DNA from 2 places in the Cryobacterium roopkundense genome. Region 2 is predicted to be linked to the other one. Evidence: riboswitches for the same ligand, from Rfam matches in the RefSeq annotation. Region 2 holds a riboswitch; the other holds the start of a gene.
What was found. A riboswitch is a leader RNA that binds a small molecule or an ion and turns the genes downstream of it on or off. The one in region 2 is predicted to bind thiamine pyrophosphate.
Positions count from the first base shown of each region.

Region 1: another riboswitch for thiamine pyrophosphate. It lies ahead of thiM (hydroxyethylthiazole kinase); the one in region 2 lies ahead of BJ997_RS15430 (3-oxoacyl-ACP reductase).

Region 1 is NZ_JACHBQ010000001.1:1,191-16,730, reverse strand. Features, by position in the region: gene BJ997_RS00095 (DEAD/DEAH box helicase) at 169-1,758, shown strand; gene BJ997_RS00090 (GNAT family N-acetyltransferase) at 2,008-2,502, shown strand; gene BJ997_RS00085 (nucleoside hydrolase) at 2,711-3,676, shown strand; gene BJ997_RS00080 (IS1380 family transposase) at 3,819-5,210, opposite strand; gene BJ997_RS00075 (NUDIX hydrolase family protein) at 5,373-5,957, opposite strand; gene BJ997_RS00070 (alpha/beta hydrolase) at 6,224-6,871, shown strand; gene BJ997_RS00065 (DUF5997 family protein) at 7,034-7,477, opposite strand; gene BJ997_RS00060 (LysR family substrate-binding domain-containing protein) at 7,542-8,342, shown strand; gene BJ997_RS00055 (VOC family protein) at 8,373-8,756, opposite strand; gene BJ997_RS00050 (ABC transporter permease) at 8,776-9,624, opposite strand; gene BJ997_RS00045 (daunorubicin resistance protein DrrA family ABC transporter ATP-binding protein) at 9,621-10,637, opposite strand; gene BJ997_RS00040 (twin-arginine translocation signal domain-containing protein) at 10,825-11,268, shown strand; gene thiD (bifunctional hydroxymethylpyrimidine kinase/phosphomethylpyrimidine kinase) at 11,257-12,102, opposite strand; gene thiE (thiamine phosphate synthase) at 12,099-12,761, opposite strand; gene thiM (hydroxyethylthiazole kinase) at 12,758-13,570, opposite strand; TPP riboswitch at 13,561-13,659, opposite strand; gene BJ997_RS00020 (hypothetical protein) at 13,671-14,183, opposite strand; gene BJ997_RS21115 (signal peptidase I) at 14,180-15,499, opposite strand; gene BJ997_RS00010 (SipW-dependent-type signal peptide-containing protein) at 15,472-15,540, opposite strand, start outside.
Region 2 is NZ_JACHBQ010000001.1:3,299,057-3,314,596, forward strand. Features, by position in the region: gene BJ997_RS15380 (sulfate/molybdate ABC transporter ATP-binding protein) at 1-459, opposite strand, end outside; gene BJ997_RS15385 (ABC transporter permease) at 459-1,289, opposite strand; gene modA (molybdate ABC transporter substrate-binding protein) at 1,399-2,154, opposite strand; gene BJ997_RS15395 (TOBE domain-containing protein) at 2,151-2,555, opposite strand; gene BJ997_RS15400 (ThiF family adenylyltransferase) at 2,691-3,902, shown strand; gene BJ997_RS15405 (molybdopterin molybdotransferase MoeA) at 3,906-5,330, shown strand; gene moaC (cyclic pyranopterin monophosphate synthase MoaC) at 5,327-5,839, shown strand; gene mobA (molybdenum cofactor guanylyltransferase) at 6,061-6,696, shown strand; gene BJ997_RS15420 (DUF6457 domain-containing protein) at 6,693-6,968, shown strand; gene BJ997_RS15425 (MoaD/ThiS family protein) at 6,968-7,207, shown strand; TPP riboswitch at 7,355-7,460, shown strand; gene BJ997_RS15430 (3-oxoacyl-ACP reductase) at 7,508-8,314, shown strand; gene BJ997_RS15435 (LLM class flavin-dependent oxidoreductase) at 8,311-9,687, shown strand; gene thiO (glycine oxidase ThiO) at 9,680-10,846, shown strand; gene thiS (sulfur carrier protein ThiS) at 10,839-11,063, shown strand; gene BJ997_RS15450 (thiazole synthase) at 11,066-11,866, shown strand; gene moeB (molybdopterin-synthase adenylyltransferase MoeB) at 11,863-13,023, shown strand; gene BJ997_RS15460 (ECF transporter S component) at 13,020-13,679, shown strand; gene BJ997_RS15465 (energy-coupling factor transporter transmembrane component T family protein) at 13,676-14,485, shown strand; gene BJ997_RS15470 (molybdenum cofactor biosynthesis protein MoaE) at 14,482-14,913, opposite strand; gene BJ997_RS15475 (MogA/MoaB family molybdenum cofactor biosynthesis protein) at 14,913-15,428, opposite strand.

The DNA of each region.
Region 1 (15,540 bases), 3.3 Mb from region 2:
CTCTTCTTATCGCGGCAGCCCCAGGGCCGGCCCGATTTCGGAATGAAACATTCTTACGGCGAACGGATGTGCCCTTCGGCACCTTCGCCATGTGAATCCTCCTGGTTCCGGCAGCCGCATGCGCGGCCTCGGTTCGGCGAGGAGTCTGATGCCCGAAAGGCACCACTCTTGACTGAAGTTAGATTTAGCACGCTCGGCGTGCCCACCCCCCTCGTCAACGTGCTCTCCGCACAGGGAATCGACAGCGCATTCCCTATCCAGGTTGACACTCTGCCCGACACCCTGAAGGGCCGCGACGTTCTCGGACGCGGAAAGACCGGCTCGGGCAAGACCCTCGCGTTTTCCATCCCCATGGTGTCCCGCCTCGGCGGCACCCTTGCCGGTGGCAAGCGCCGCCCGGGTCGCCCGCTCGGCCTGATCCTCGCGCCGACTCGCGAGCTCGCCACGCAGATCACCAACGCGATCACCCCCCTTGCCGAGGCCTACGGCCTCAACACAACGACCATCTTCGGTGGCGTCTCGCAGAACCGTCAGGTGTCCGCCCTCAAATCCGGCGTCGACATCGTCGTAGCGTGCCCCGGCCGCCTCGAAGACCTCATGAAGCAGGGCTTCGTGAACCTCGATTCCGTCGAGATCACGGTGCTCGACGAGGCCGACCACATGGCCGACCTGGGCTTCCTGCCCGTCGTCACGCGCATCCTCGACAAGACGCCATCCAACGGACAGCGCATGCTCTTCTCCGCCACGCTCGACAACGGCGTGGACAAGATCGTCCGCCGCTTCCTGCACGACCCGGTGATGCACTCGGTCGACGAGGCAAACAGCCACGTCTCCGCCATGACCCACCACGTGTTCGAGGTCTCCGGCGTCGACTCCAAGAAGGACCTCGTACAGAAGCTGGCCTCGGGCAGCGGACGTCGCATCCTCTTCATGCGCACCAAGCACCAGGCCAAGAAGCTCGCCAAGAGCCTCACCGACTCCGGAATCCCCGCCGTCGACCTGCACGGAAACCTCTCGCAGGTCGCCCGTGACCGCAACCTCGCGGCCTTCAGCGCCGGCACCGTCAAGGTGCTCGTGGCAACGGATGTCGCGGCTCGCGGCGTTCACGTAGACGACATCGAGCTCGTCATCCACGTTGACCCGCCCGCAGAGCACAAGGCGTACCTGCACCGCTCGGGCCGCACCGCCCGCGCCGGCAGCGCCGGTGACGTCGTCACCGTCGTGCTCCCCGAGCAGAAGCGCGACACCGACGCACTGCTGCGCAAGGCCGCAATCAAGGTAACCCCGCAGCGCGTTGACTCCGCCTCCCCGGCCGTCGACGCTCTCGTCGGCGACGTGGCCGCCTACGTGAAGCCGCTCCCCCGCGTCGAGCAGCCGCAGCAGCAGCGCCAGTCACAGGGCGGTCGCTCACAGGGCGGACGTTCACAGGGCGGTCGCTCACAGGGCGGCAACGGCCAGCGCAGCGATCGCGACGGCGGCAGCCGTGGCGGACGCGACTCCGGCGCACGCGATGGTGGCGCACGCGACAGCGGCAGCCGCGAGGTTCGTGGCGGACGCTCGAACAGCAGCGACGCGGCCTCCGCCGGCGGCGCTCGTCGCACCAGCCGTCCCGCGGCCGGCGGGCGCACGACCAGCTCGGGCTCGGCAGCGGGTCGCTCCGGCGGACCCCGCGTCGGCAGCCTCCAGGTGGGCGGCCTCGTTCGCGGCGCCGCATCCGGTGGAGCAGGCCGCGGCGCACCGCGCCGCTCGCAGGGCTAAGCCCCGCGGCATCCGCTTGAATCACGCCTGACGGGCCGGTCTCTCACGAGGCCGGCCCGTTTTGCGTGTGAGCTCACCCACCCTCCGTGGCGAATTCAGGAGGGTCTCGCCAGACACCGGCACCGGGCGCGCAACCAAGCCCCGGTCTCGCCTCCGGCCGGGGCCTTTCCTGAATTGGCCACCGGCGCCGCTCGGCCATGCGGCTGCCTTGCGGCGAAAGCCGGTGCGAAACGCAGGTACAGTCGCTACATGAACACCACTGTTGTCGTTCGGCCCGTCGAAGAAGCGGATGCCGACAGCCTCGGTCGCGTGCACGCGGCCTGCTGGCACGAAACCTACGATCACCTGCTCACCGCCGCGGCTCTGTCGAAGCTGCGGCCCGAACGCCTCGCCGCCATGTGGCACGGCATCACGACCAGGGGCGCGCAGTATCGCCAGGTCGTCGCCCTCGTCGAGGGCGAAATCATCGGCTTCGCGGGCAGCGCACCCACCCACGACGAGGACCAGCCGGCCGGCACCCGCGAGCTCACCGTGATGTACCTTCTGAAGGCGTATCAGGGCACCGGAGCCGGCCAGCGGATGTTCGACGCCGTTGTCGATCCCGGCCCCTCAATTCTGTGGGTGGCTGCGGACAACCCCCGCGCCCACGCGTTCTATGCCCGCAACGGGTACGCACCCGACGGCCACGAGAAGGTTGAAGAGGTGCTCGGGGAGCAGCTGCACGAGGTTCGCCTGGTTCGCTAGGGCGACCGCTGGCCCGCGGCGAGCCACCAGCCACCAGCCACGGTGCCGCGCCGTTGTCGCGGCACGCCACCGCCGTAGCGGTCGCGCGCCGCCACAGCAGCGCTGTGCGCCGCGGGTAGCGCCTGAACCGCGGCACGCTACCGCTACAGCGGCGGCGTGCGGCCACAGCAGCGCGCCGCGACCCCGGCCGGCGAACTAGGCTGAACGGATGCCTACCTCGCCAGCCATCCCTGTCATCCTCGACGTCGATACGGGTGTCGACGACGCCCTCGCAATCCTGTTCGCCGTCGCCCACCCAGGGCTCGACGTTCTCGGCATCAGCTGCGTGGCCGGCAACGCCTCCCTCGAGCGGGTCGTGGAGAACACGCTGCGCATCCTCGATGTGGCCGGCGCCCCTGATATTCCGGTGGCCGCAGGAGCACGCCGCCCGTTGCTTGAACCCGCCCGTTCGGCCTCGCACGTGCACGGCGAGGGCGGTCTCGGCACCCTGCGCCTGCCGCCGAGCGATCGGCGCGCCCGCGACGTGAGCTCGATCGAACTCATGCGCACGCTCATCGAGGCCAGTCCCCACCCGGTCACGCTCGTGGCGCTCGCCCCGCAGACCAACCTTGCTTTGCTCCTGCGTCAGTACCCGGATCTCACCTCGAACATCGAGCGCATCGTGTTCATGGGCGGGTCCGCGAGCGTGGGCAACGCCACCGCCGTGGCCGAATTCAACGTGTGGCACGACCCCGAGGCCGCTGCGATCGTTCTCGACTCCGGAATTCCCACTTTCATGTACGGCCTCGACGTGTTCAACCAGGTCGGAATCGCCGAGCCCGCGGCATCCGCTCTGGCAACGGGCTCCTCGGAACTCGGCAGGGTGGTCGGTTCGCTGCTGACCAACCGCATCGTGCTCGGTGCCGACCGTACGAGCGAATACTCGGGGCTCATCGGCGACGCCGGTGCGGTGTGCGCGCTCGTCGACCCCGGGGCGCTCCGCACGGAAATGCGGCCGGTGCGCATCCAGCTCTCCGGCTATGGGCGCGGCCAGACCCTCGTGGACCTGCGCCGGCATCCGGGCGAAGACATCGTGCACGGCCTCGCTGAAGAGTGGGAGACGGTGGAGGTAGCCCTCGACGTGGACGCGCCCCGCTACGCGCGGCTCTTCCTCGCCACCCTCGGTCTGGGCTAAGCCTGAATCCACCGGTCGACCTCTGATCGGATCCTGATTTTGTTTCGGCGAGCTTTCGGAGTTTCGGGCGTGGTTGTGGTCCGGGTCTCGCGGCCCGGGTGTTCCACTGGTGCTCCTGTTGATGTCGGTGTCGGCTGGTTGGTCAGGTGGGGGCGGGTTGTTGGGGCCGGAAGTTCTTTGTGAACAGGGCCGTCCAGGGTTTCTCCCAAGGCCAGTGTTCGGGCAGGTGCAATGTCACGCGCCGCGCCGAGGTTGAGATTCGTGCGGGGACGCTGACAAGTTTCCGGCGGATCGTTGCGGTGGTCGATCGGCTGAGACCGTTTCCCGCGATCGTCGCGGCGGCGCGGGTGAGGTTAAACGCCATGACGGCCATGACCAGCCAGGCGGCGTTGGCGGTGAATACACCGGAGGGTAGGTGCGCCAGGGCGCTGCTTTTGAGGTCGGAATTCACGAGCTCGATCGCCGCGTGGGCGCGGTGGGTTTTGTCGGCGGTGACGGTGTCGAGGGTGCTGGTGGTGAAAAAGGCGTGGAATCGGTGGGTGTCGAACAGGGTTGGCTGGTCGAGGTTTTTCTTGTTCAGTTCCGGGATCCGCCGCACGGCCAAGCGCCCGGTGATGTGCTCGCTCTTCTTGCGCGAGGTGAACGCGGTGAACGGGACCTCGGCGACTTCGGCGTTACTGATCCATGTTTTGCTGCCTTCGTCATAGATGGCGTTGGTGTATTCAATTGCGGTCCAGGCAGCGCCGGGGATCGTTCCGATCGCTCGTTTGATGGCGGGGTCCATCCGGGCAGTGACCGAAACGTCGGCGCCGGCTTTGAGGGCTGCGCTGATGGAGGCGTGCCCGTAGAACGCTGAGTCGGCACGAAAGAGCACGCGTGCTTTTCCCGCTCCGCGGAGCCGTTTGATCGTGGCGAGGGCGTCACGGATCAGACGGGCCGCGCCGCGCGGTGATCCGCAGGCACCGCGCCGGAGTCGCTGGCCGATGATGATCGGCGCCGATACGTCCGTCTTGACTGTCGCGAGGATCGCGTTGAGGCCGCGCACCCCGGAGTACCCGTAGCCGGAGCCTTCCTTCTGGTGGCCGTGAACTTCGATGATGGTGTCGTCGACGTCGAGGAACATGTAGCCGTCGGTGTCGTGCACGAGCAACGGAGTTTCCGCGGCCAGGCCCCGCACGAAGCGGGAAGCGACGGCGTCGAGCTGCCGGACGTGACCGAACGTGAACGCGCGCAGAAACGACCCCAACGTTGACGGCGCGTAGCAGTTGCTGAAGATTTTCCGCATGCCGCCGTGACGAAGAATGGCGAGGTCGTCGATGGAGTCCGCGCCGGCGACCATGCCGCCGACCAGAGACGTGACTTTCAGACCGGCGTTGGCGCCCTTGTCGGTGGGGACGCTCAGCCACTGATCGGCCAAGGTCGCCAACCCCGCACGGGCGGCTAATTTCATGATCGGGACCAAGCCCGCCGACGACACGAGATTCGGGTCGGTGAATGATGCAGAAACGGCGCGGTTGGTGTGGGAAACTTGCATCTACGAGATGCTCCTCTGGTTGGTAAATCTGAACTCTTGACAAGTCCTAATTTACCTGATCAGATGGGCATTCTCGGTTTAACGCGCCGTCAGATCTCGATCCCGATCGGTGGATTCAGGCTAAGACACTCGCCTCTGGCGAGCCGCATCCGCTTCAGAACGTCAGCGCAGCAGCCCGACGGAGGCCATCGCGGCGCGCAGCAGCGCCCCGCGGCCGCCTTCCATCTCGGCGGATACTCCGGGCGACACTGCTTCCTCGGGTGTCATCCAGGTGATCTCGAGCGCATCCTGACGTGGATCGCACGTTCCCGTGACGGGTACGACGTAGGCCAGCGAGACGGCGTGCTGGCGGTCGTCCGTGAAGGCAGTGATGCCGGGCAGCGGGAAATATTCCGCGACCGTGAACGGAATCGGGCTCACCGGCATCTGCGGGAAAGCCATCGGGCCGAGGTCTTTCTCGAGATGACGGAACAGCGCGTCGCGCAGCGTCTCGCCGTACATGACACGTCCGGAGACGAGGGTGCGCGTCATTTCTCCGGTGGGCCGGGCGCGCAGCAGCACACCGACCTCCACCACCTGGCCGAGGCCGTCAACGCGCACGGGGACGGCTTCGATGTAGAGGATGGGCAGCCGCCGGCGGATCTCCGCGAGCTCGACGTCTTTCAGCCAGGCCGGATTGCTGTTCGGTACGCCGGTATCGCCTTTCGGCAGCCAGTCCGGATCGGGGTCAGGTGTGCGCACGCTCATGGGTTCATTCTTGCGCACCGCGGACGCAGATGCGCGCGGCCAGCACACTTTGCGATCCTCTGGCGAGGCGCGTTCAGGAAGTTCAGGGGGCGAGCGGATGCCGACCTCGGAATTTCGGGACGACCGCCGCATCCGCGGGCGAATAGCCCGAATTGGCCACGCGGACTGAAAACGGGCGGCGGCAGGCGGGGATACGCGGGGACACGCAGGCGCAAAGATTGCCATGCAATGAAAGGATTGACCTATTCGCGAAGTGAAGGGCACCAATGGACAACAGCAACAACATCGTGCCGATCGACACGGCTGCCGTGCTCTGGTCGGCCTCCGCCGCCGACCGGGTGGGTCGCCCGCTGCTGCTCATCCTGCACGGCTACGGCTCGCACGAGGGCGATCTGTTCTCGCTCACACCGCACCTGCCACTCGAACCCGTGATCGCGGCGCTGCGCGCGCCGCTTCCGGCCGGGGGCGGCTGGGCGTGGTTCCCGATCAGTGATCCTGGCAATCCGGATGACGCTTCGGTTGAGGCTGCCACCGCCGCCGTGCTCGAGTGGCTCGACGGACTCGAGGAACAGCCGACATCCGTTGGCCTGCTGGGATTCTCGCAGGGTGGCGCGATGGCCCTGCAGTTGCTGCGACAGGCGCCCGATCGGTTCTCGTTCGCCGTTCAGCTCTCGGGATTCGTGCCGAGCGCGCCGAATGCCGGCGATGCCGCCCTGGCCGAGAGCCGCCTGCCGGTGTTCTGGGGACGCGGAACCGCCGATCCAATCATCGTCGCAAGTGCCATCGACCGCACACAGGCCTGGCTTCCGGGGCATTCGACCCTCACAGAGCGCATCTACGAGGGAATGGCCCACTCCGTCTCACAGACCGAGCTCGCCGACGTGGTCGCGTTCCTGCGCGCCCAGTACAACTAGGCGGTCTCGCGAGCGGATGCCGCCCGTCGCGCCGGATCTACCGCGAGGGCAGACCTGCGGCGCGGCCGAACGTGCGCCCGAACCCTGCTCGTGCCCCTGAAATTACAGCCGCAGCTGCAGCTTTCGGGCGCATGACCTCGGCGACGCGGCGACGCGGCGACGCTAGTTCTTGCGGTTTTCCTTGGCGAGCTCCTGCGCGGCCTGACGCTCGATATGCGCCTTCTTCGCGGCGCGCTGGGCGTCGCGTTCCTTCACCACGATCTGGTCGGCGCGAACGCCGGCCTGGGTGGAACGCTCGAGCACGAGCCACGCCGGCGGCTGCTGCAGCAGGGCGCTGATCTCGGCCGTCGTGAGCGGCTCTGTGGCGCCGCTGCGCGCGAGCCCGGAGATCGACACGCCGAGCTTGGCGGCGACGACCTGCTTGGGGTGCGGTCCGTTGGCGCGCAGCTCAACGAGCCACTCCGGCGGCGTCTCCATCAGAGCAGCCAGCTGCGTGCGCGTCACCAGGGCGGTCTGGAAGTCTTCGGGTGCCGCGTCGAGCAGAATCCCGAGTTTCTGGGCCGCCGTGGCAGGCTTCATGGTCTGGGTTTTCTTTTCGGCACTCATTGTCTAAGGATATAGCCTGAGAGCACCCCTGTTGGGGCTTTCGACGCTGCATGAAAGGATGCCGGTGAGCTTTTCCATTGCCTTCGTCGCCGGTGTGACTCCCACCAAGTGGACTCGCATCTGGGCCGAACGACGCCCAGACGTTCCCCTCAACGTATTTCGCACCGAAACGAGCGAGCAGGTCTCCGTCCTTCTCGACGGTCGCGCCGAGGTCAGCCTCGTGCGGCTGCCCATCGACGAGGCACAGCTGAGCGTAATCGGACTCTACAGCGAGGTGCCCGTCGTGGTGGCAGCCAAGGGCCACGCCATAGCGGATGCCGACACCGTCGCGCTCGAAGACCTCGCAGACGAACACCTGCTCCAGCATCCGGACGAGGTGCCCGCGTGGCGTGACATAGCCGTCGAGGTGCGCGACGAAACCCGCCGGCCGCTTCCCGCCATGCGCGACCTGGACGACGTGATGGAGCAGGTCGCGGCCGGCGTGGGCATCATCATCGTGCCGCATTCGATCGCCCGCCTGTACGGCCGCAAAGACGTGATCTCCCGCCCGGTCGACGGCGTGCCCGAGACCCAGATCGCCCTCGCCTGGATCACCGCGGAGACCACCGACGACGTGGAAGAGTTCATCGGCATCGTGCGCGGCCGCTCAAGCGCAAGTTCGAGAGCGGCAGCGCCGCCCGAGGAAGAACGCGCGCCGGGAGCCAAGCCGCCCCGCAAACCGAAGAAGACCGACAAGGCCAAGGCGGCCGCGAAGGCCATTCGGGTCGCCGCCGCGCAGGCCAAGCCCGCCGTGCGCAAACGGCAGGAGGCCGCCCCCGGTCGCACCCGCCCGACGCGGGCCAAGGGCGGCAAACGCCGCAACTGACGGCCCTCACCGGCCGCCCGCCCGCCTGCCCTACGCGCTGTGTAGCACCGAGAGGATGTTGCCGCCCGGGTCGGTGAACCAAGCGATCTGCGGGTCTCCCCCGCGTGAAACGCCCTTCTCGTCCTGGGGAAAACCGTCGTAGCGCAGAAACTCCACGCCCCGGGCGATGAGTTCGTCGACGGCAACGTCAATGTCTGCCACATCGAGATTCAGAATCGTGTACGTCGCGGGCACATGGTCGGGCTTCGGGTAGATGATGATTTCGGCGCCGCCGGGAAGGTGCAGCCGCAGGAGCCCCATCCCGCCCGGGCGAATATCGAGGCCGAGGATATCGCCATAGAACTCGAGGGCGGCATCGATGTCAGGCACGGCAAAACCACTGAAGGCGTGTTCAATTCCGAGGGACGTAGTCATGGCGGGCTCCTGGTCTTCGTTAGCGGGAACTGATCGAAGCAAACTTGCGAATGCAGAGTGGCACGAATATGACGAGCATGAGGGCAATTCCGATCACTGACGTCAGGATTGGGTTTTGCATCGGCCAGATATCGGGCACCGGAGCTGTGCCCAGGTTGCCGAACAGCTGCCGCACGGCCTGCACCAGAGCTGACACGGGGTTCCACTCGGCAAAGACGCGCAGGGGCGTTGGCAGGGTCTCGCTCGGTACAAAGGCATTGGAGATGAAAGTCAGCGGGAACAGGATGAGGAACGAGGCATTGTTGATGACCTCCGGGGTGCGCACGGCCATGCCGAGCAAGGCCATCACCCAGCTGAACGCGTAGCCGAACAACAGCAGCAAGCCGACGCCAGCGAGGAATTCGGCCGGCGAGGAGTTCACCCGCCAGCCCACGGCGAGACCGGTGGCCATCATGATGACCATCGAGATCGTGTTGAGCGCGAGGTCGCCGTTCGTGCGACCGATCAGCACGGCGGAGGAACTCATCGGCAGGCTGCGAAAGCGATCGACGATGCCCTCCTTGAGGTCGAGGGCCATCGCCGCGCCGGAGAAGGTGGCGCCAAACACCACGGTCTGCGCGAAGATGCCGGCCATCAGGAACTGCACGTAGTCGGTGCCCTGCACCGAAATGGCTCCTGCATAGACTTGGCTGAACAGCAGCACGAACATAATCGGTTGGATCACCGCGAAGACGAGCATGTCCGGCGAGCGCTTGATCTTCACGAGGTTGCGCTTGGTGACCGTCCAGCCGTCCGAGTACCACTCCGACAGCGGATTCATCGTGACTGGGTTGGCCACCTGCGGGCTGGTGCGTGTCAGGGTGCTCATGACACCTTCTCCTTTTTTTGTTTCGCCGGCCGTTGCTCATCGGGCTCGGCGTCCGCCGCCAGGTCGGCCTTGTGCCCGGTGAGCTTCAGGAACACGTCGTCGAGCGTCGGACGCCGCATGCCCGCGTCGTGCAGCTCGATGCCGGCCGCCCCGAGGTCCCGCAAGACGTGCTGTAACGCAGCGGGCCCGTCGTTCACAGCCACCTCAATGCCGCGCCCGTCGCTCGACACCAGCGCTTCCCCGGCGCCATGACGAGAGAGGATGCCGCGGGCCGCGTTACCGTCGCCGGCATTCACGAGCGCCACCACGAGTCGGTGTCCCCCGATCTGAGCCTTGAGCTGATCCGAGGTGCCTTCCGCGATCACTCGTCCGTCGTCGATCACCACGATGTCGTCGGCCAGCTGGTCCGCCTCCTCGAGGTATTGGGTGGTGAGCAGCACCGTCGTGCCGTCGGAGACGAGCTTTTTGATCACGTCCCAGAGGGCGATCCGGCTGCGCGGGTCGAGGCCAGTGGTGGGCTCGTCGAGAAAAAGCACCTTGGGGTTGATCACGAGCGCTCCGGCGAGGTCGATGCGCCGTCGCATACCCCCCGAAAACCCTTTCACCGGCCGGTCCCCCGCCGCCGTGAGCTCGAAGAGGTCGATCAGTTCGTGCGCGCGACGCCGGGCCGCGACGCCACCCAGGTGATACAGCCGACCCACCATTTCGAGGTTCTCAAAGCCGGTGAGGTTCTCATCAACCGCGGCATACTGGCCGGATACCCCGATGATGCGGCGCACGGCCTTGGGATTCCTGGCAACGTCGATTCCGTCAAGAAAGGCGGTGCCAGCATCCGGTCTGATCAGGGTCGTCAGCATCTTCACGACAGTGGTTTTGCCCGCGCCGTTCGGGCCGAGCAGAGCCTTCACCGATCCGCGGGGCACCGACAGGTCGAGCCCGGCGAGCGCGTGAACGGGGCCGCTCTTGGATTTATAGGTCTTGGTCAGGCCGGTCGCTTCGATGATCACTCGGATGGTCCTCGCTTCGATCTTTCACGGACATTCCAAGGTTAACCATGAGGGAATCCGTTGACAACCGTCACGAAGCTGCACGTGGTCTGGGAACTTGCCAAGAGACCGCGCGTTCGGGGACATCTCTCTGTTTCGGAGGCACGAGCCGTGTCATGGTTTCGCTGGGGATTTTCCCCGAGGAGAGGCAATCATGACCACGAACGTGGAACGCACCACCGCAGAGTCATCCCGCAGTCAGAATGCGGACCGCACCCTGAACCACCGACGCATGGCCGTGGGCATCTCACTCGCGTCGATCGCCGCCATCCATGTACTCGATCTGCCCGGCAAGCTTGCGGAGACGCCCTACCTGGGCGTCGGGTACATCATGATCATCATCGCGTCGCTCGTGCTCATGGAGCGGCTCTTCGTAGTGGGTTCCCGACGGGATTTCATTGCTGCCGCTGCCCTCTCCGGAGCCGTGATCGTGGGCTTCGTCATCAACCGCACCGTCGGCATGCCGGGCGCCATGGACGATATCGGAAACTGGCTCGAACCGCTCGGGCTTTTGTCGATCCTGGTGGAAGGTTTCGTCGTCTGGCAGGCCCTCGCCGCCATCGTTAGCCGGAGTGGGCGACTGGTCTCAGCTGCCTGACGGGCGGGCGGCCGCCCACAGCGTGGCGAAATGGTTGATGGGGCCGTTCCCCCGCCCCACCTCGAGCTCGTCGGCGTGGCGCAGACTCGCGGTCAGCCAGGCTTTGCACACGGTCAGCGCTTGTTCCCAGTCGCCGAGCAGAACCTGTTGGGTGGCGATGGCGCTCGAGAGCGAGCAGCCCGTGCCGTGTGTGTTCCGCGTCGGCACTCGGTCGACCGACATCTCGATCACAGTGCGGCCGCCGGAGAGCGAACCCGACGCGTCGACGAGCGCGTCGGGCGACGCGTCGCCGGCGAGGTGGCCTCCCTTCACCAGCACGATCACCGAATGGGCGGCGGACACGGTGAGCGCCTGGGCGAGGGCCTCCGGCCACGTGGGTGCCTCCGGCCGCTCGGCCAGCACGGCGAGTTCGGGCAGGTTCGGCGTGACAAGGTGGGCAAGCGAGAGCAGGCCTCGCAGCGCGGCCTCTGCAGGTTCGTCGAGAAGACGGTCGCCGCTCGTGGCTACCATCACCGGATCCAGCACCACGATGGGCGGCCTCACCCGCCGCAGCCACCCGCTCACCTCGTCGATCACGGCCTGGTTCGAGAGCATGCCGATCTTGACAGCGTCGATGACAACGTCGTCGCTCACGGCGTCGAGCTGTTCCCGGAGGAACGACACCGGGGGCAGGTGCACCGATCGCACCCCCCGGGTGTTCTGCGCCACGAGGGCTGTCACCACGGCCATGCCATAGCCGCCGTTGGCCGACACGCTCTTGAGGTCGGCCTGAATGCCGGCACCCCCGGTGGGATCGGTGCCGGCAATGCTCAAGACCCGCGGGATGCGGGTCATGCTCGCGCCCACGCCGCGACGAATGCTCGGGTCGCCCGTTCGGGGTCGGGTGCTGCACAGATGGCGGACACCACCGCAAGCCCGGCCGCTCCCGCGTCGCGGAGGGCGGCGCTGTCGGCCAGTGCGACGCCGCCGATCGCCACGCAGGGCAACGACGTTGTCGCGGCCAGCCGCGCAAAGCCGTCGACGCCGAGCGGCTGCGGATGGTCCTTCTTGGTGAGCGTCGGGCGGATCACTCCCATGCCGAGGTAGTCGACAGTTCCGGGCGGGAGGGCACTCACGGCCACGATGTGCGCGGGCTGGTTGGCGGTGAGACCGAGCACCGCGCCCGGTCCGATCAGCGCACGCACGGCCGTCGCCGGCAGATCGGACTGGCCCACGTGCACGCCGTCCACGACGGCGCCGGCGGCTCGCGCGGCAAGAAAGACGTCGACCCTGTCGTCGATCACGAGCGCGCACTGGCCCGCGGTCAGCAGCGCGGCGGCGAGTAGCAGTTCGTACAGCTCACGCGTCGGCGCGGTCTTGTCGCGAATCTGCACGATCGACACTCCCCCGGCCACGGCGGCTTCGATCACGCCGAGAACGCCACGCGCGCCGCTCAGGCCGGGGTCGGTCACGAGATAGGTCGAGAGATCGACGGATGACGACGGCCGGGTCATGCGATGGCCGCCAGGGTGCGCACATCGTCGGCGCCAACGGTGGCGAGGGCGTCGAGGAACGCCACCGAGAAACTGCCGGGGCCACGCGACACCGCAGCCGCCTGCTCGGCCGCGATCGTGTACACGGCACACGCCGCCACGGTCGTGGCGAGCCTATCGTCGCCGAGCGAGGCGAAGGCTGCGATCACGGCGCCGAGGGCGCATCCTCCTCCGGTCACGCGCGTGAGCAGCTCGGTGCCGTTGCTGACCCGAATGTCCGTTGCGCCATCCGTTACCACATCCACCGGCCCCGATACGGCCACGATCGAGCCGAAATCGCGCGCCAGACCGCGCGCGGCGGGCAGCGCCGCCTCGGCGGAGTCGGTTGAATCGACGCCCCGGCCCCCCGCGCCCGCACCGGCGAGCGCGAGGATCTCGGAGGGGTTGCCCCGAATGACGGTGGGTCGCAGCCACAGCAGCTCTTCGGCGAGCGCGGTGCGCACCGGCAGCAGTCCGATGGCCACCGGGTCCAGCACCCAGGGCGTACCCGCCGCCGTAGCCGCACACGCGGCCTCGAGCATGGCCACCCGCTGCTCGGCGTGGGGAGTGCCGAGGTTCACGAGCAGCCCGGAGGCGATCGGGGCGAACACCCCCGCTTCGCCGGGAACATCGGCCATCGCGGCAGAGGCCCCCAGGGCCAGGAGCACGTTTGCGGTGACATTTGTCACCACCGAGTTGGTGATGCACTGCACGAGCGGGGCCGCTCGACGCAGTTCCACGAGGTGCTCGGCAACGGTGTGGGCACGGTTGTTCAGCAGGCGAGAATTCACTCGGACATCCCTTCGCTAGTACTGACTAGATCAGGTTCAACGGGTCTGTTCTCAGCCGGCCTTCTGCATCGGCACCCCGTGTCACGCATTCAGACTACCCTTACGCCGCCGCCACCACGCAGCGGGGGCTTGCCCCGGCGAGGCCCATCGACGCGGTAGCGGATGCGAGGGTGGAGGTCCATCCCGATCCGTCGACGGTCTGCAGATACACGCCATACGATCCCCCAAGAAGCCCGCCCAACAGGCCCGACCTGAACTGGGTCTGATAGACACCAGCACTCACCTCAGTCGTGGAGAGATTGGCTCCCAGGACCACGGTGGTGAGGTTGCCCAGCAGACCGCCCTGCGCCACGTAGTACCGCACGTTCGCCGTCGTGTAGCTCGTGCCGGCCGGCAGTCGCCAGGTGAGTGTGATCGTCGGGCTCGTGCCGAGCAGCCCCGGCGTCAACACGCACGTTGAGATCGCGGGCGGAGACACCACGAGGGTTGTGAACTGCGCCTGGTGATAGGACGGGTCACTCCACGCGGCCGTCGTCGACGCCGCCGTCTGTCCCACCACGCCGAGCATCAGGAGGGCGAGCGCGCCAGCCGCGATACCGCGTCGCACGCTCATGTGCGGGCCTTCCGCCGCCCGAGCCGCGCGAGGCCGGCCGCGGCGAGCCCTGAACCCACTGCGGCGAGCGCAAGGACCAGGGTGTGCGCGAGCGCAAAACCTGTGCGGGCAAGCGTGCCGGCCCCAGCGTCGCTGACCAGGCCTTCGTCGTCCTGGCCCTCCTCACCCTGGCCTTCGGCGTGGATGCGCACCTCTGCGGTTCCGGTGGCCCCCGATTCGGCGGGCATCGTCACCTGAAGGAGGAGCCAGCGGGCAGCTTCGGCCGGGATGGTCTGCAGCGGGCGTATGGTGCCTGCGCCGTCAGCCGTGACGGCCGCGGCGAGGTCCTGCGTGGGAAGCCAGAGGCTCTCCCCGCGCGCGCAGGCACCGTCGACCCACTGCACGCGACAGGACAGAACGCTCAGCTGCAGCTTGCCCGGCATGGCGAGGTTGCCCTCTGCCGAGATGCCGACCCGCACCGTACCCGTCACTTCCCGCATCGGCTGAATCCCCACCTGCCATTCCACGACCCGCCCGGGAGTGAGGCTGCCCATCTCGGCGGGGCGTCCAATCGACGTGAGGCTCAGGACATCGCCGGTGACGACGGTTTCCTGCACGGGCGGGGTATCGACCGGCACAGGTGTGGGGGTGGCGGCGGATGCCGGGACCGGCGCTCCCAGCACCGACAGCGCCACGCCAAGCGGCACAATCCACAGAGCCGCCGTATGCGCGCCGACGGCGCGGGGCGCGACGGGCTCCCGCGAGCCGCCGGGCTCGTGCGGCCCGTTCACCGGATCGTTCTCGTCATCACGCGGCCAGAAGGCCCAGGCCACCAGGGCCGCGGCGGCCACGGTGATGCCGCCGAGCACGAAGGGGTTCGACACGTTGACGATCCACTGGGCCAGGTACGGCACAGAGAAGACCACCAATCTCACCTGCGCCACGTCGTAGGGCTGGGGGTCGGCGACGGGGTTGGCGTCTCCTTGCATGGTGATGCTGCGCCACTCGCCGGTCGCGCCAGCCGAAACCGAGGTCACGCGGTGCGTGATCGGGAGCTGGCCGGATCGGTCCACCGTGACCACATCGCCGACCGCGATCTCCGACGCCGGGATCTCGCGCACTAGTGCGACAGACCCCGCCGTGATCGCGGGACTCATGGAGCCCGTCTTGAACATGATGAGGGTGACGTTGAAAAACACGGCGGCCAGCACACCGATGATGCATAACACCCCGCCGATCGCCGCCAGGTTGAGCAGGGTCGACGACAGGAACGACGCAAGGGACTTCTTCGACCCGCTCATGCTGTCGTTCACTCCGAGGTCGCGGTGAACAACCACGTTGCGCCCGCGGCCTTGCCTTGGAGTGCGTTGTCCGCCCC
Region 2 (15,540 bases):
GGCGCGGGCCACGGCCACGCGTTGCGCCTGCCCTCCGGAGAGTTCCGTGGGGCGACGGCCGGCGAGTTCGACGGCATCGACCTCCCGCAGCCAGTGCAGGGCCTGGGCATGCGACTCCCGCCGACCGGCACCGGCGCTGCGCGGGCCAAAGGCCACGTTGGACGCGGCCGTGAGGTGCGGAAAAAGCAGCGCCTCCTGCGGGAGCAGGGCCACACCGCGTGCGTGCGGGGGCACCCAGCACGGTGCGGGGCGGGCCGGGCCGGGCGCTCCCAGGTCGAAGAGGGTACGGCCCGCCAGGTGGGCGTGGCCGGACTCCGGGCGCACCAGGCCGGCGAGAATGCCCAGTACGGTGGATTTTCCGGCGCCGTTCGGGCCGAGAATGGCGACAGTTTCGCCCCGCTCGACACGCAACGAGATGTCGAGGCCGCGCTCGGGCATGGTCGCGTCGATGCTGAGCATCAGGCGTCCCTGCGCAGAAACCCGGTGGCCGGGTTGGCGCCGCGGTGCGCGAAGCCCACCACGAGCACCGCCACGATCACGAGCACCAGAGAGAGGGCAACGGCTGCATCCGGGTCGGTCTCGCGCTGCAGGTAGATCTCCAACGGAAGCGTGCGGGTGACGCCCTGCAGGCTACCGGCGAAGGTGAGCGTGGCGCCGAATTCGCCGAGTGCGCGGGCAAACGAGAGCACGGCGCCCGACACCAGCGCCGGCAGCACGAGCGGTAGGGTGACCCGGCGCAGCACCGTGGTGGGCGCCGCGCCGAGAGTGGATGCGACAGCTTCGTAGCGGGTGCCGACAGCCCGCAGCCCGCCCTCGAGACTCAAGACCAGGTACGGGAGGGCCACGAAGGTCTGGGCGAGCACGACGGCGGTGGTCGAAAAGGCGATCTGGATGCCCAGCACATCTAAGGTCTCACCGAGCAGGCCGCGGCGTCCGAAGGTGTATAGCAGGGCGATGCCGCCCACGACGGGCGGGAGCACCAGCGGAAGCAGCACGAGCGGTCGCAGCAGCCTTTGCCCGGGAAACCTGGTGCGAGCCAAGACGAGGGCCATCGGCACGCCGACGACGACGCAGATAATCGTCGCGACGCTCGAGGTTCGCAGGCTCAGCATCAGGGCGGCAACGGATGATTCGCTCGTCACGAGCTCGAGAAAGCTCCCCCAGTTGACCCTGCTCACCATGGCCACCAAGGGCAGCAGCACAAAGAGCGCACCGACTGCTGCGACGCCGAGCACCCAGCGCGGAACCGCGTCGATACGGGTGTGACTGCGCCGTCGGCGGGATGCCATGAGACCGGGGCGCCGACGAGACGAGGTGACGCGCGAGCCCTGATTGCGCGCGGGGCCAGCGGCAGGGTTCACTCCGGCGCCTTCGGGAGAGCCCGCACGGCGCGGGTCTTTAGGGTGCGCCAAAGCCCGACTCCTGCAGGATCTTCTGCCCGAGTGAACCGGTCACGTACTGCGTGAACGAGCTAGCCAGGGCCGGGTTCCTCGACGCCGCCAGCGCGGCGATCGGATACCGGTTCACCGCTTCCGTCGATTCGGGGAAGGGTATGCCCTGAACGCTGGTGCCCGCCGAGCGCACATCCGTGACGTAGACGAGGCCGGCATCCGCTTCTCCCGAGCTCACCTTGCCGAGAACATCGGTGACCGACGATTCCTCGCTGACCGGGGTGAGGGTGACCCCGGTGGTGGTTTCGAGTTGTGCGGTGGCGGCGCCGCACGGTACCTGCGGGGCGCAGACGACGGTCTTGACCCCGGGGCGGGCGAGGTCGGCGAAGCCCTCGATGCCCGCGGGGTTTGCCGGCGGCACGGCGATGGTGAGAGTGTTCGTGGCGAAGTCGATGGGCTGTTCCGCGAGATCGGAGTCCGTGAGTTTGGCCATGTTGATGCTGTCGGCTGAGGCGAAGACGTCGGCGGGGGCGCCCTCGGTGATCTGGGTGACAAGGTCGGATGACCCCGCGAAGTTCAGGGTGATGGTGGTGCCGGGGTGTTCAGATTCGTAGGCGGTCGCGATCTGCGTGAACGACGACTTCAGGGAGGCAGCCGCGAACACCGTGATCGTCTGGCCGAGGGTCGTGGCCGCGGGGGCGCAGGCCGTGAGGACTACCAATAAGGCGGCAGCGATCAGGGGAAGTACCCGCCGGGCTGTCATGACGTGCGGCCGGGGGTCTCGACGATCACGTTGGTGGCCTTGATCACGGCGACGCTGAGCGAGCCGACTTCGAGGCCGAGTTCGCGCACCGCCTCGCTTGACATGAGCGAGACCACGCGGTGCGGGCCGCACTGCAGCTCGACCTGGGCCATGACCGTGTCCATGGTGATGCCGGTGACGATGCCGACGAACCGGTTGCGGGCGCTGCGGCCGACCGTCGACGGGTCGGCCGGGGTGCTCGCCTGCACCACCGCGAAGGCGGCGAGCTGGACGCCCTCGATGGCGAGGCGTCCGGCGGAGTCCGCCGCGGCATCCATTCGCCCGGTTTCGACCCACCGTCGAACCGTGTCGTCGCTGACGCCCAGCAGCTCGGCCGCCTCACTGATCCGATAATGCGTCATGAATTAAACTTTATCACCGCATCTGCGCCTTGCGACAGGTCTTCTGGCTTGTGCCGCCGTCACCAACCCGCGCGAGCTGGGGCGCCGACCAGGCCCGGGTCGCACGCGCGGCCGCGAACGCCTAGCCTTAACAACATGGCTATTCCTCCTCTCGTCGAGCCCGTTGATCGGCTCAGCGCCGCCGAATCCGTACGCACCGCCCGCCAGCGCCGCCTGCCGCAGCTCAACGAGCTCGGCCAGCGCCGGCTGGCCAACGCCCGCATCCTCGTGCTCGGTGCCGGCGGGCTCGGCTCGCCGGCCCTGTTGTACCTCGCGGCCGCCGGCGTGGGCACCATCGGCATCGTCGACGACGACGACGTGGAACCCAGCAACCTGCAACGCCAAATCGTGCACGGCACAGCGGATGTCGGTCGCCCCAAAGCGGCGAGCGCCGCCGAGGCGATCGCACGTATCGCGCCCGAGGCCACGATCATCCAGCACAGCGAGCGCCTGGTGGCCGCGAACGCCGCAACCATGCTCGGCGGGTACGACGTGGTCATCGACGGCACCGACAACTTCCCCACACGTTTTCTCGTAAACGACACCTGCGCGGCGCTCGGGATTCCGCTGGTGTGGGCATCCGTTCTGCGGTTCGACGCGCAGCTGACGGTGTTCTGGGCGACCCCGCCCGCGGGCAGCGGCGTGACCGGCGTGCACCTGCGCGATCTGTTCCCCACGCCGCCCGCCGAGGGCGAGGTGCCCAATTGCGCCGACGCCGGCGTGCTCGGCGCGCTCTGCGGCCAGGTCGGTTCGCTCATGGCCACCGAGACCATCAAGCTCGTGACCGGCATAGGCACGCCGCTGATCGGTCGGATCCTCGTGATCGACGCACTCTCCGGCCGGTTTAGCGAGGTTCCACTGGTGGGCACCGGCATTGCCGCGGCGCCGACACCGGGAGAGGCGGCCGAGGCCGCGCGGCTGCCCGCCGTCACCACGCACGACCTGGTCACCCGGATGGCCGCGCGCGCCGCCGGGCACGACGACTTCCTCGTTGTCGACGTGCGTGAGCCGAGCGAGCACGCCGAGATCTCGATTCCGGATGCGCGCCTGCTGCCCCTCGCCGACCTGCTGACCGCCGACGGCCAGGCGACGCTCCCCCGCGACCTGCCCCTCGTGGTGCACTGTCATGCCGGCACGCGCGCGAACCGGGCCGCCGCCGCCCTACTCCAGGCCGGATTCACTGATGTATCGGTGCTCACCGGCGGCATCGTGGCGTGGGAAGCTGCCGTCGCCGCAGGCGAGGTTCCCGGCCTCGGCGGTCGCTGGGCGACCCTGCCGACCGCCGGTTCGCCGACGAGCGGGCGCTGACCAATGGCTGAAGACCCGGCCACGGGCAACCCGACAGTGGATGCCTGCGCGCCGGCGGCATCCGCTCGGAGTGTGGCCGAACAGCTCGTGGCCGTGCTGGAGGGCTGTCATGTACTGGCCCCGAGTGTGGTGTCGCTCGACGCCGCTCTCGGGCTCGTGCTCGCCGAGGACGTGGTGAGCGCGACCGACACCCCGCCCTTCGACAACTCGGCCATGGACGGCTATGCAGTTCGCCGCGCCGATCTGCTGCTCGCCAGCGCTGCGAATCCCATCGTGCTGCCGGTGATCGCCGACCTCGCCGCCGGCACGGCCGAGAACCCGTGGATAGACCCCGGCGAGACGGCACGCATCATGACCGGCGCGCCGCTGCCCGATGGAGCGGATGCCATCGTGCCGATCGAGGACACCGACCAGGGAACCGAACGGGTCACCGTGACCCGGGCGCCGGCACCGCACGCCCACATCCGGCGTGCCGGCGAAGACGCCCACGCGGGCGACACGGTGCTGCGCGCCGGTTGCGTGTTGTGGCCCACGCGCGTGGCTGCTGCGGCGAGTGCCGGCACCTCGATGTTGCTCGCTCATCCCGCACCGCGCGTGGCCGTGATCTCCACCGGCAGCGAGCTCGTGACTCCCGGTGACCCGACGCGGCGCGGGCAGATCCCCGATTCCAACTCGTACCTGCTCGCCGCCGCGGTCGCGGAAGCCGGCTGCACTCCGATCCGGGTGGGCGCGGTGCCCGACGACGAACGCACCCTGCGAGAGCTGCTCGCCTCCCTTGCCGACACCGTGGACGCGATAGTGCTCTCCGGCGGCGTGAGCGTGGGCGCCTACGACGTGGTGAAGGCCGTACTCGCCCCGCTCGGCACTGTGCGCTTCGGACCGGTGAAGATGCAGCCGGGCAAACCGCAGGGCTTCGGGCGTTGGCCGAGCCCGGAACCGCAGGACTCTGCAGACGAGGGAGAATTTCCCCGGCTGCCCGCGCTTGCGGATACACCCGCCTCGGACCTTCCCGGCGCGGCAGGGTCGAACGACGAGGCATCCGCTCCGCAGGCGACCGGTGACGGCATGCCCGCGCCTTTCGGGCCCGTCATCTTCGCGCTGCCGGGAAATCCGGTGAGCGCTTACGTGTCATTCGAGGTGTTCGTGCGCCCCGGGCTGCGCCGCATGCAGGGCCACACCGACCTGCACCGGCCCACGGTCGTGGCGACCGTCACCGACGGCTGGCGATCCCCGGCCGGACGCGCGCAGTACATGCCCGTGATCGTCGAACACGACGGCGACCGAACCGTCGTTCGGCGTGCTGCCGCGGGGGGCTCTGGTTCGCACCTCGTGGCCGGGCTCGGCCAGTCGAACGGTCTGGCCATGGTGGCTGAAGACACGACTCAGATTAGCGGGGGCGACCTCGTGACTGTCATGCTGACATCATGAACCCTGCCGCCGACGCCACCGCCTCCGCGGCCGCCCAGCCCTTCACCCACCTCGACTCCGCCGGCCAGGCCCGCATGGTCGACGTCACCGAGAAGACGCCGACAGTGCGCAGCGCCACCGCCGCCGGCTTCGTGCGCTGCGGCCAGAAGGTGATCGCAGCGCTGCGTGACGGAACAGCGCCGAAGGGCGACGTGCTCGCCGTGGCGCGCATCGCCGGCATCCAGGGCGCCAAGAAGACCGCGGACCTGCTGCCCCTCGCACACGTGATCGGCGTGCACGGTGCCGTCGTCGACCTGATCGTGGGCGACCACGGGGTGAGCGTCACCGCTACGGTGCGCACGGCGGACCGCACCGGAGTGGAAATGGAGGCACTCACCGCCGTCTCGGTGGCCGCCCTCGCGGTGGTCGACATGGTGAAGGGACTCGACAAGTCCGTCACCATCGAAAACGTGCGCTTGCTCGCCAAGACCGGCGGTAAGTCCGGCGACTGGCACCGGGCCACCGACTAGCGGATGCGCGCCCTCCCGCCGCGACGCGGCATCCGCTGCCCGTCATCTGCGGAGCGCCACCGCAGGCGCGCCGCTCCGGCCGTGCGCTACCGCCGCTGCGGCAGCGCCGCGCCATGCCGGTCGCACGCCGAATTCGCGCCGTCCGCCCCCGAGTGCCTCCGCGCCGCTACCGCGCCCCGCGGTCGCCGTGGCGGTAGCGCGCCGCTACAAGGGGCGCGACCATGAGCGCCGCGCCGACGGTGGACCTCATCGTGCTCGCCGGCGGGCGAGGCAGCCGGCTCGGCGGCGCCGTCAAACCGGCCGTCGAGGTTGCCGGGCGCACCCTGCTCTCGCGGGTGCTCGACGCCCGCGACCTCGTGCGACGGGTCGTCATCGTAGGCCCCGAGGAGGCCCGCCCGGCCGCGGGTGCCGCCGATACCCTCTGGGCCCTCGAGGATCCCCCGTTCGGTGGTCCGGTCGCCGGCATCGCCGCGGGCCTCACTGCGCTTGAGAACGACCGGCCCGACTGGCTGCTCGTGCTGGCGTGCGACCTGCCCTGGGCAGCGGATGCCGCGCGCAGCCTGCTCGCAACGCTGGCGGACCTACCACATGCCGTCCAGGGCATATACCTCGAGGACGCCAACGGACAGGCCCAATGGCTCGCCGGCGCCTACCGAACAGAAGCACTGATTGAGGCGATGAACAGCCTCGAGTCGCGCGTCCAGGGCGCGAGCATGCGCCAGCTTCTCGGCGGCCTCACGCTGCGTGGCATCCGCGACGAAGCCGGCGCCGCGCGTGACGTGGACACATGGCAGGATGTTTTAGACAGCACTGCGCGATTGACCGGTGCACCCGAGAGCCCGAGGAGCCCAGAATGAGCACCCCAGCACCCCTGCCGCCCGAAGCCCTCGAGGAGTGGCTCGTGGCCCTGGCCGCACGGCTCGGGCTCGACGCCGATGAGGTCCCCATTGCTGCCCTGCTCGACGTGGCCCGCGACGTGGCCCACAATGTGGCCCGGCCGGCCGCCCCGCTGAGCACATTCTTGGTGGGCCTCGCCGCCGCACAGAACGGCGGCACCCGTGAGGATGTGGAGCGGGCCTGCAGCGACGCGACGAAGCTCGCCCTCGGCTGGACCGGCGAGAAGCACTGATGGCCACACTTCGATTCTTCGCCGGCGCCGCCGAGGCCGCCGGGACCGACGGCGCCGCCGTGGACGCGAACAGCATCGGCGACCTCCGAGCCGAACTCGTGAGGCTCTACGGCGCCGAATTCGCGCGCGTTCTCGGCCTCTGCTCGCTGCTTGTGAACGGTGCCAGGGCCTCGGATGATGCGGTGCAGCTCACAGCGACGGATTCGGTCGACGTGCTGCCCCCGTTCGCCGGCGGCTGACCCGCCGGGCCCGGCCCGCGGCATCCGCTTCACCGTGGCATAACTCCTGCAGAATCTGGGCCGGCCACAATTCCTCCTTGGAATCCCGCGGCAGTCCGGCCAGGCCGTGCCGATTTGCAGGAGTTATGCCGACGCAATATGGTCGGTAGCAGTGACACGGGGTGCCACGTCGGCTGGACCGACACGTGCTGAGATAACACCCGTCGAACCTGATCCAGTTAGCACTGGCGAAGGGATGTCCGCGGTCGGTTAATCATCGAACGCACGGGTCTGCCTTCGCCACCGGTTGAAAGGCACCCGATGACGACAGCAACACTCGACGCAGCACGAGCCACGGCGCAGGCCCCACCCATCCGCGACCAGATCGTGCTCGTGACCGGCGGAGCCCGCGGGCTCGGCGCCCACCTCGTGCAGGCGTTCCTCGGTGAGGGGGCCCGCGTGGTGATCAACTACCTGGGCAGCGCCGGCGCGGCTTCAGACGCCGCCGACCAGGCCGGCGAGCGTGCCATCGCCCTGCGCGCCGACGTGCGCGACCCTGCGCAGGTCGCCGCCCTGGTCGAGCAGGCCGGCACGCACTTCGGTGCCCCCGTCACGACCGTCGTGAACAACGCCCTTGCCGACTTCTCGTTCAACGGCGACGCCCGCCCGAACGCCGAGCAGCTGCGCTGGCAGCACCTGAGCGCCCAGTTTGAGGGCACCGTGCGCGCAGCCCTCAACACAGTGCAGGCCGCCCTGCCCGGCATGCGCGCCGCCGGTTTCGGCCGCATCATCAACGTGGGTACGAACCTGTTCCAGAACCCCGTCGTGCCGTACCACGACTACACCGCCGCGAAGGCGGCGCTGCTGTCGCTCACCCGAACCCTCAGCCATGACCTCGGCCCGCACGGCGTCACGGTGAACATGATCAGCGGCGGCCTGCTCCGCACAACGGATGCGAGCGCCGCCACCCCTGAGGCCGTCTTCGACGTCATCGCCGCCGGCACCCCGCTGCGCCGAGTGACCACGCCCGCGGAGTTCGCCGACGCGGCCCTGTTCTTCGCCTCACCCTGGAGCCGCGCTGTCACCGGGCAAAACCTCATCGTCGACGGCGGCCTGGTGAAGGGATGACCCGCCGCCTGCACCTCAACCTATTCATCACCGGCTGCGGGCACCATAAGGCCGCGTGGCGGCATCCGCTCTCCTCGGTGGAGCAGCTCGGGTCGATCGCCTACTTCGAGGGCCTCGCGCAGACCGCCGAGCGCGGCCTCTTCGACGCTGTGTTCTTCGCCGATGGGCAGGCGGTGGGCCCGGTCGCCGACGGTCCCACCGGGTTTCTCGAGCCGATCACCGCCCTCGCCGCGATGAGCCGCGCCACCACCCGCATCGGCCTCGTCACCACAGTGTCGAGCACGTTCTACACCCCGTTCCACGCCGCCCGCCTGCTAGCCTCCCTCGACCACATCTCCGACGGCCGCGTGGGCTGGAACGTCGTCACCTCCATGTGGCACGCCGAGGCCCGCAACCACGGCCTCGAGCGGATGCCCACCCATGCCGAGCGCTACGCCCGCGCCGAGGAATTCGTTGATGTCGTACTGGCGCTCTGGGATTCCTGGGCCGACGACGCCCTGCGCTACAACCGCGCGGGCGAGTTCGCCCATCCGGCCGGGGTGCGCGCGCTCAACCACGTGGGCGCGCACTTCCGCGTGGACGGCCCACTCAACGTGCCCCGCCCGCCGCAGGGCAACCCCGTGCTGTTCCAGGCCGGCGCCTCCGACCCCGGGCGCGCCCTCGCCGCCCGCCGCGCCGAGGCCGTTTACGCTGTCGCGGCCGACCTGCCGAGCGCGCAGGAGTACTACCGCGACCTGAAACTGCGCATCCGCCGTGCCGGCCGGCAAGCGGATGCCGTGCCCATCCTTCCCGGGCTCGTCACCTACGTGGGTTCCACCGAGGCCGAGGCGGCCTCGAAGCAGCGTGAGCTCGACGCGCTGCTGCCCGCCGCGGATTCGCTGCGCCAGCTCGGCCAGTTCGTCGGGCTGGACTGCTCGAACTGGGAGCTCGACCAGCCGATGCCCAAGCTCGTGCCGCTCGCGGAATTCACCGGCCCGCAGGGCCGCTATGCCACCATCCTGCAGATCTGCGAGACCGTGCCGGGGCGCTCGGGTGGGAGGCTCAGCGTGCGTCAGCTGCTGGGTCGCCTCGCCGCGGGCGGCGGGCACGCCACCATGGTGGGCACGCCGGAGCAGATCGCCGACGAGATGATCCGTTGGCTGCACCAGGGCGGCGCCGACGGCTTCAACCTGATGCCGCCGACCCTGCCCGGCGGCATCGAGGACTTCGTCGACCACGTGGTGCCGGTGTTGCAGGCTCGCGGGGTGTTCCGCCGCGAGTATGCCGGCCGCACATTACGCTCGCACCTCGGACTCGAGCGCCCGGCGGGGCGGCCGGCGGGGCGGCCGTCAGTCTGGGCGGATCTGGCGCCGGCGGGGGCGGCACGTGGCTGACCGTCCAGCGGACGTCACCGTGGACGTGGCCGTGATCGGAGCGGGCATCGTGGGTCTCGGCATCGCCTGGCAGGTCTGCCGCTCCGGCCGCACCGTGGCCGTGATCGATCCGGCCCCGGCCACCGGCGCAACGTATGCCGCCGCCGGAATGCTCGCGCCGATCAGCGAGCTGCACTACGAGGAGGAAGACCTGCTCGAGCTCACGCTGGCCTCCGCGGCCCTGTACCCCGGCTTCATTGCCGAACTCGGCCCGGCAACCGGCTACCGCACCACCAGCACCCTCACCGTGGCATCGGATGCCGCGGACCGTCGCGCCCTCGACGACCTGCGCCTGCTGCAGCAGGCGAACGGACTCGGCGTGCTGCCGTTGACCATCCGCTCGGCCCGCGAGGCCGAACCGCTGCTGAGCGCGTCGATCTCGGCGGCCTTCAGCGTGCCGAACGACCACCAGGTCGACCCGCGGTTGCTCGCCGAGCGGCTGCGGGCTGCCCTGGAGACGGCCGGTACCGGCATGATTGCGCAGAGTGCCACGGAGGTGTTGCACGAAGACCCCCGCGACGCGGGTTCGCCGACGACCGGGGTCGCCCTCTCCCGCGGAGGCGTCGTGCGCGCCGCCGAGGTGATCGTGGCGAACGGCCTCGGTGCCCTGCACCTTGCCGGCCTGCCGGTCGCGCTCCCGCTGCGCCCGGTGTTCGGCGATATCCTGCGGCTGCGGGTACCCGACCACCTGCGCCCGCTGCTCACCTGCACGATTCGCGGGCTCGTGCGCGGGCTGCCGGTGTATCTGGTGCCGCGCACAGACGACACCGTCGTGATCGGCGCCACCTCCCGCGAAGACGGGCGCCCGGGCGTCTCGGCCGGCGGCGTGCATCGGCTCTTGCACGACGCCCAGGTGCTCGTGCCCGCCGTCGCGGAACTCGAGCTCATCGAGGTCACGGCCCGGGCCCGCCCGGGCACGCCGGACAACGCACCCCTGATTGGGCGGGTCGCCCCCGGTCTCCTGATCGCCACCGGATTCTTCAGGCACGGCGTGCTTCTCACTCCGATCGCCGCGCGAATCTGCGTCGAGCTGCTCGACGGCGCGCCAGACCCGCGCTGGAAACGCTTTCACCCCGACCGCTTTCGTGCACCAGCTCCCCAGGAGGTATCCCATGCCTGAATCACCGCCCACCGTCACCCTCAACGGCACCAGCCGGGCGATCGCCGCCGGTGACACCGTCACGCACCTGGTGGCCGAAATTACCGGCGACCCGGCCAACACCCGCGGCATCGCCGTGGCCCTCAACTCCCGGGTGGTGCCACGCAGCCGCTGGGCCGACACCGCGCTCAACCCCGGCGACGAGATCGAGCTCGTCTCGGCCGCCCAGGGAGGCTGAACATGAACGTCACAGATCTACGCACCCACCCGGCCACCGACTCCCTCGTAATCGACGGCGTTCACCTCGGCTCGAGACTCATCATCGGAACCGGCGGTGCGCCCAGCCTCGACGGTCTCGGCGCCGCCCTGCTCGCCTCGGGCACCGAGTTGACCACCGTGGCCATGCGCCGCTACAGCCCGTCGGTGGCCGGCTCGCTCTTCGACCTGCTGCGAGAGCAGCGCATCCGGGTGCTGCCCAACACGGCCGGCTGCTTCACGGCCCGCGAGGCCGTGCACACAGCGGAGCTCGCCCGCGAGGCGCTCGAGACGAACTGGATCAAGCTCGAGGTGATCGCCGACGAACACACCCTGCTGCCCGATGCCGTGGAACTCCTCGACGCGACCGAGCAACTCGTGGCCCTCGGCTTCCAGGTGTTCGCCTACACCAACGACGACCCCGTGCTGGCACTCCGGCTCGAACGGCTCGGCGCGGCCGCCGTCATGCCGCTCGGCGCCCCGATCGGCACCGGCCTCGGAATCCTCAACCCGCACAACATCGAGCTGATCGTGAGCCGGGCCTCGGTGCCGGTGGTACTGGACGCGGGCATCGGCACCGCCTCCGATGCCGCCCTCGCCATGGAGCTCGGTTGTGACGCGGTGCTGCTCGCGTCCGCGGTGACCCGCGCGCAGCATCCGCTCGCCATGGCCGAGGCCTTCAAATACGCCGTGCGCGCCGGCCGGCTGGCGCGCCAGGCCGGGCGCATTCCCAAACGGGAACACGCCCTCGCCTCCTCCGCCATGCAGGGCCGGGCCGACCTGTGAGCGCCCTCGTCGAGCCCGGCGCGAGCCTCACCGCCGCCGAGCAGCAGCGCTATTCGCGGCACATTCTGCTGCCCGAAATCGGCGCGATCGGCCAGCGTCGACTGAAGAACGCGCGGGTGCTCGTGATCGGCGCGGGCGGCCTCGGCTCCCCCGTGCTGCTCTACCTCGCCGCGGCCGGCGTGGGCACCCTCGGCATCGTCGACGACGACGTGGTCGACCTGAGCAACCTACAGCGCCAGGTGATCCACCGGCAGGCGGATGTCGCCCGTCCGAAAACCGCGTCAGCCCGCGACGCCATCGCTCGGCTGAACCCCCTCGTCGACGTGCGCGAACACGACACGAGGCTCACCGCCGCGAACGCCCGTGAGGTGTGCGCCGGGTACGACCTCGTCGTGGACGGCAGCGATACCTTCGCCACCCGCTACCTCGTGAGCGACACGGCCACCCTGCTCGGCATCCCGTGCGTGTGGGGAGCCCTGTCGCAGTTCGGCGGGCAGGTCAGCGTCTTCCACGGGCCGTCCGGGCCGAGCTACCGCGACCTGTTTCCCGAGGCTCCCCAGCGGGGATCGGCACCGTCGTGCGCGGAGGGCGGGGTGTTCGGCATGCTGTGCGCCGTCGTGGGCGGCACGATGGTGGCCGAAGTCGTCAAGCTCGTCACGGGCGTCGGGCGCTCGCTGCTCGGCCGGGTGCTGCTGTTCGACGCCCTCGACGCCTCGTGGCGGGAAATCGGCCTCACGAAAGACCCGCACGCGCCCGTGGTGACCGAGCTAGTGGACGCTGCCGGCTTCTGCGGCACGTCCGAGCGGGACCTCACCGTTCAGCAGCTCGTGGCTCTGCTTGACGATCGCGGCCGTGGTCTGTGCGACTTCGACCTGATCGACGTGCGCGAGCCGCAGGAATTCGACCTGGCCCGCATCCCGGGAGCGCGCTCGGTCCCCCAATCCCGGATCGGAACCGGCTTGCAGCCCACCGGCACGATCGATCTCAACCGTGACCGCGACATCGTGCTGCACTGCACCGCCGGAAGTCGCTCGGCCGCCGTGTTGGCCGTTCTCCTCGAACGGGGCTACACCCGCGTGCGCCATGTCCCCGGCGGTATGCGCGCGTGGGCCGCCCACCAGACAACCCCCCATTCGTATTCCAGGAGGAACACATGACCGACGTGACACCCACCGCCGAAGCACCGTCCGCCGAGGCACCGTCGACCGAGGCGCCCACGCCCGCGACCCGAAAGGTGCGCGAGTGGCGCGTGGTCGACATCATCGTCGCGTCGGTGGTCTCCGTCGCCGTGGGCGTGATCTTCTGGGCCTGGTCGGCCGGGTACGCCGGAATCGCCGTGCTCACCGCCGCCTTCCCACCGCTCGGCGGGCTGTACGGCGGAGGCTGGCTGATCGCCGGGGTGATCGGCGCACTCGTGATCCGCAAGCCCGGGGCAGCACTTTTCTGCGAGGTGCTCGCCGCCGTGGTCGAAGCCATGCTCGGCTCGGCCTTCGGCCTCGGGGTGATCATCGCCGGGCTCGTGCAAGGCGTCGGAGCCGAACTGGTGTTCGCAGCCGTCCTGTATCGCCGCTTCACACTGCCGGTCGCCCTCCTGGCCGGCGCCGTGTCGGGAGCGTTCATGGGCGTGCACGGCAGCGTCACCTCCCACGTGGCCTGGGCCCTCGAATGGAAGGCCGTGTACGTCGCACTCGGAGCCGTCTCCGGGGCGTTCGTTGCCGGGCTGCTGTCATGGCTGGCCGTTCGCGCGCTGAGCCGAACCGGTGCGTTGACGAGCCTGGCCTCCCGCCGGGCGCACACCGAGCGCGCACTCTGACCGTCGTGCCGGCGGAGCGGAAGAAGGCGGCGTCCCCCACGCGCCCGTTCCTCGCCCGAGCGAACCCGCTGTCCACGCTCGGGGCGGCCCTGCTCCTCACGGTGGCGCTGTTGCTCACGGTGGATTGGGCATCCGCTGCCGTGGCCCTCGCCTGCGAACTCGCGCTGCTGCCCCTCGCCGGCCTGCGGCTGCGCACCCTGCTCGCCCGAGGCTGGCCCATCCTGGCCGCGGCGATCGTGGGCGGCTACGGCACCGCCCTGCTCGCGCCGAAAGTCGGCACGGTGCTGCTCGTCTGGGGGCCAGTCGTGTTCACCGGGGGATCGCTCGAATCGGCGGCCGCGATCGTGCTGCGCGGCCTCGCGATCGGGTTGCCGGGCCTCTTCCTGATCGCGAGCACCGATCCCACCGACCTCGCCGATGCCCTCGCGCAGAAGCTGCGACTGCCGCACCGCTTTGTGCTCGGAGCGCTGGCAGCCCTGCGCCTCGTGGGGTTGCTCGTTTCGGAGTGGCAGACCCTCGGGCTCGCGAGGCGGGCGCGGGGTGCCGGGTCGCATGCCGGCGCATTCGGGCGACTGCGGGCATCCGTCGGCCAGGGGGTGGCCCTGCTTGTGCAGGCCATGCGCCGGGCCACGAAGCTCGCCGTGGCCATGGAAGCCCGCGGATTCGGCGGCAGAGAGCGCACGTGGGCCAGGCAGTCTACGTTCGGCCGGCTCGACGCCGCGGTGCTTGCCGTCGGAGTGTTCATCACGTCCGGGGCACTCGGCTCCGCGGTGGCACTCGGCACCTGGAACCCGATCTGGAGCTAGGTCAGGCCCACCCACGTGTGTGCGCCGTCGGCCTCGTACTGCTTCTTCCAGATGGGAACCTCGGCCTTCACAGCCTCCACGAGCGCCTCGCAGGCAGCGAAGGCCACGGCGCGGTGCGCGCTCGACACCGCCGCCACGAGTGCCAGGTCGCCCACGTCGAGATGGCCGATACGGTGGCTCACGCACAGCGTGACAAGCGGATGCTGCGCCCGCACCCTGCCCGCGATCTCGCCGATGATTCGCCCCGCGTCGGGGTGCGCGCTGTAGTCGAGGCCGGTGACCCGACCGGCGGCGTCGGGGTCGTGGTCCCGAACCTGGCCGATAAACGTCACCACGGCGCCGGACGCGGGCGTGGACACAGCCGCCACGTGTTCGTTCACGTCGAGCGGGGCATCCGTCACGAGGGCGAATCCCAGCGGGCCGGGCATCAGTGGTCGCCGCCGTCCAGCTGGTCGAGCACATGCCGCACGAGCGGGGCCACGAGGGCCACGCCGTCGCGCACGCCGCCCGTGGAGCCGGGCAGGTTCACCACGAGCGCGCCCGCGTTGCCCGCCGATTCGGCCACTCCGGCCAGACCTCTGGAGAGCACTGCGGTGGGGATGGTGGCGGCGCTCTGCGCGCGGAGGCGCTCGGCGATGCCGGGGAGCAGCACGCGCAGCAGCGGGCCGGTTCCTTCGGGGGTGAGGTCGCGGGCGCTCACACCGGTGCCGCCGCTTGTAATCACGAGACGGGCGCCATCGGCGAGGGCCGCCGCAATCGCCCCGGCCACACTCTCGGCGCCGTCGGGCACCACGCGCGCCGCTCCGCAGGGAATTCCGGCGGCGGAGAGCGCGTCGACGGCAGCCGGTCCCGACAGGTCGGGCCGCTCGCCGCGGGCACACCGGTCGCTGACGGTAATCACAACGGCGTGCACGTCGGCGCCGAGTTTGAGCTGTGTCTTCACAGTTCCAGAGTACCAACCGGCCCCGACACCCCGGTGTCCGCCATCCACCGCTCAGAACTCGGCCGCTCCCCGCGTGGTCAATTCAGGAGATCCTCGGCACGATCCGGGGCAT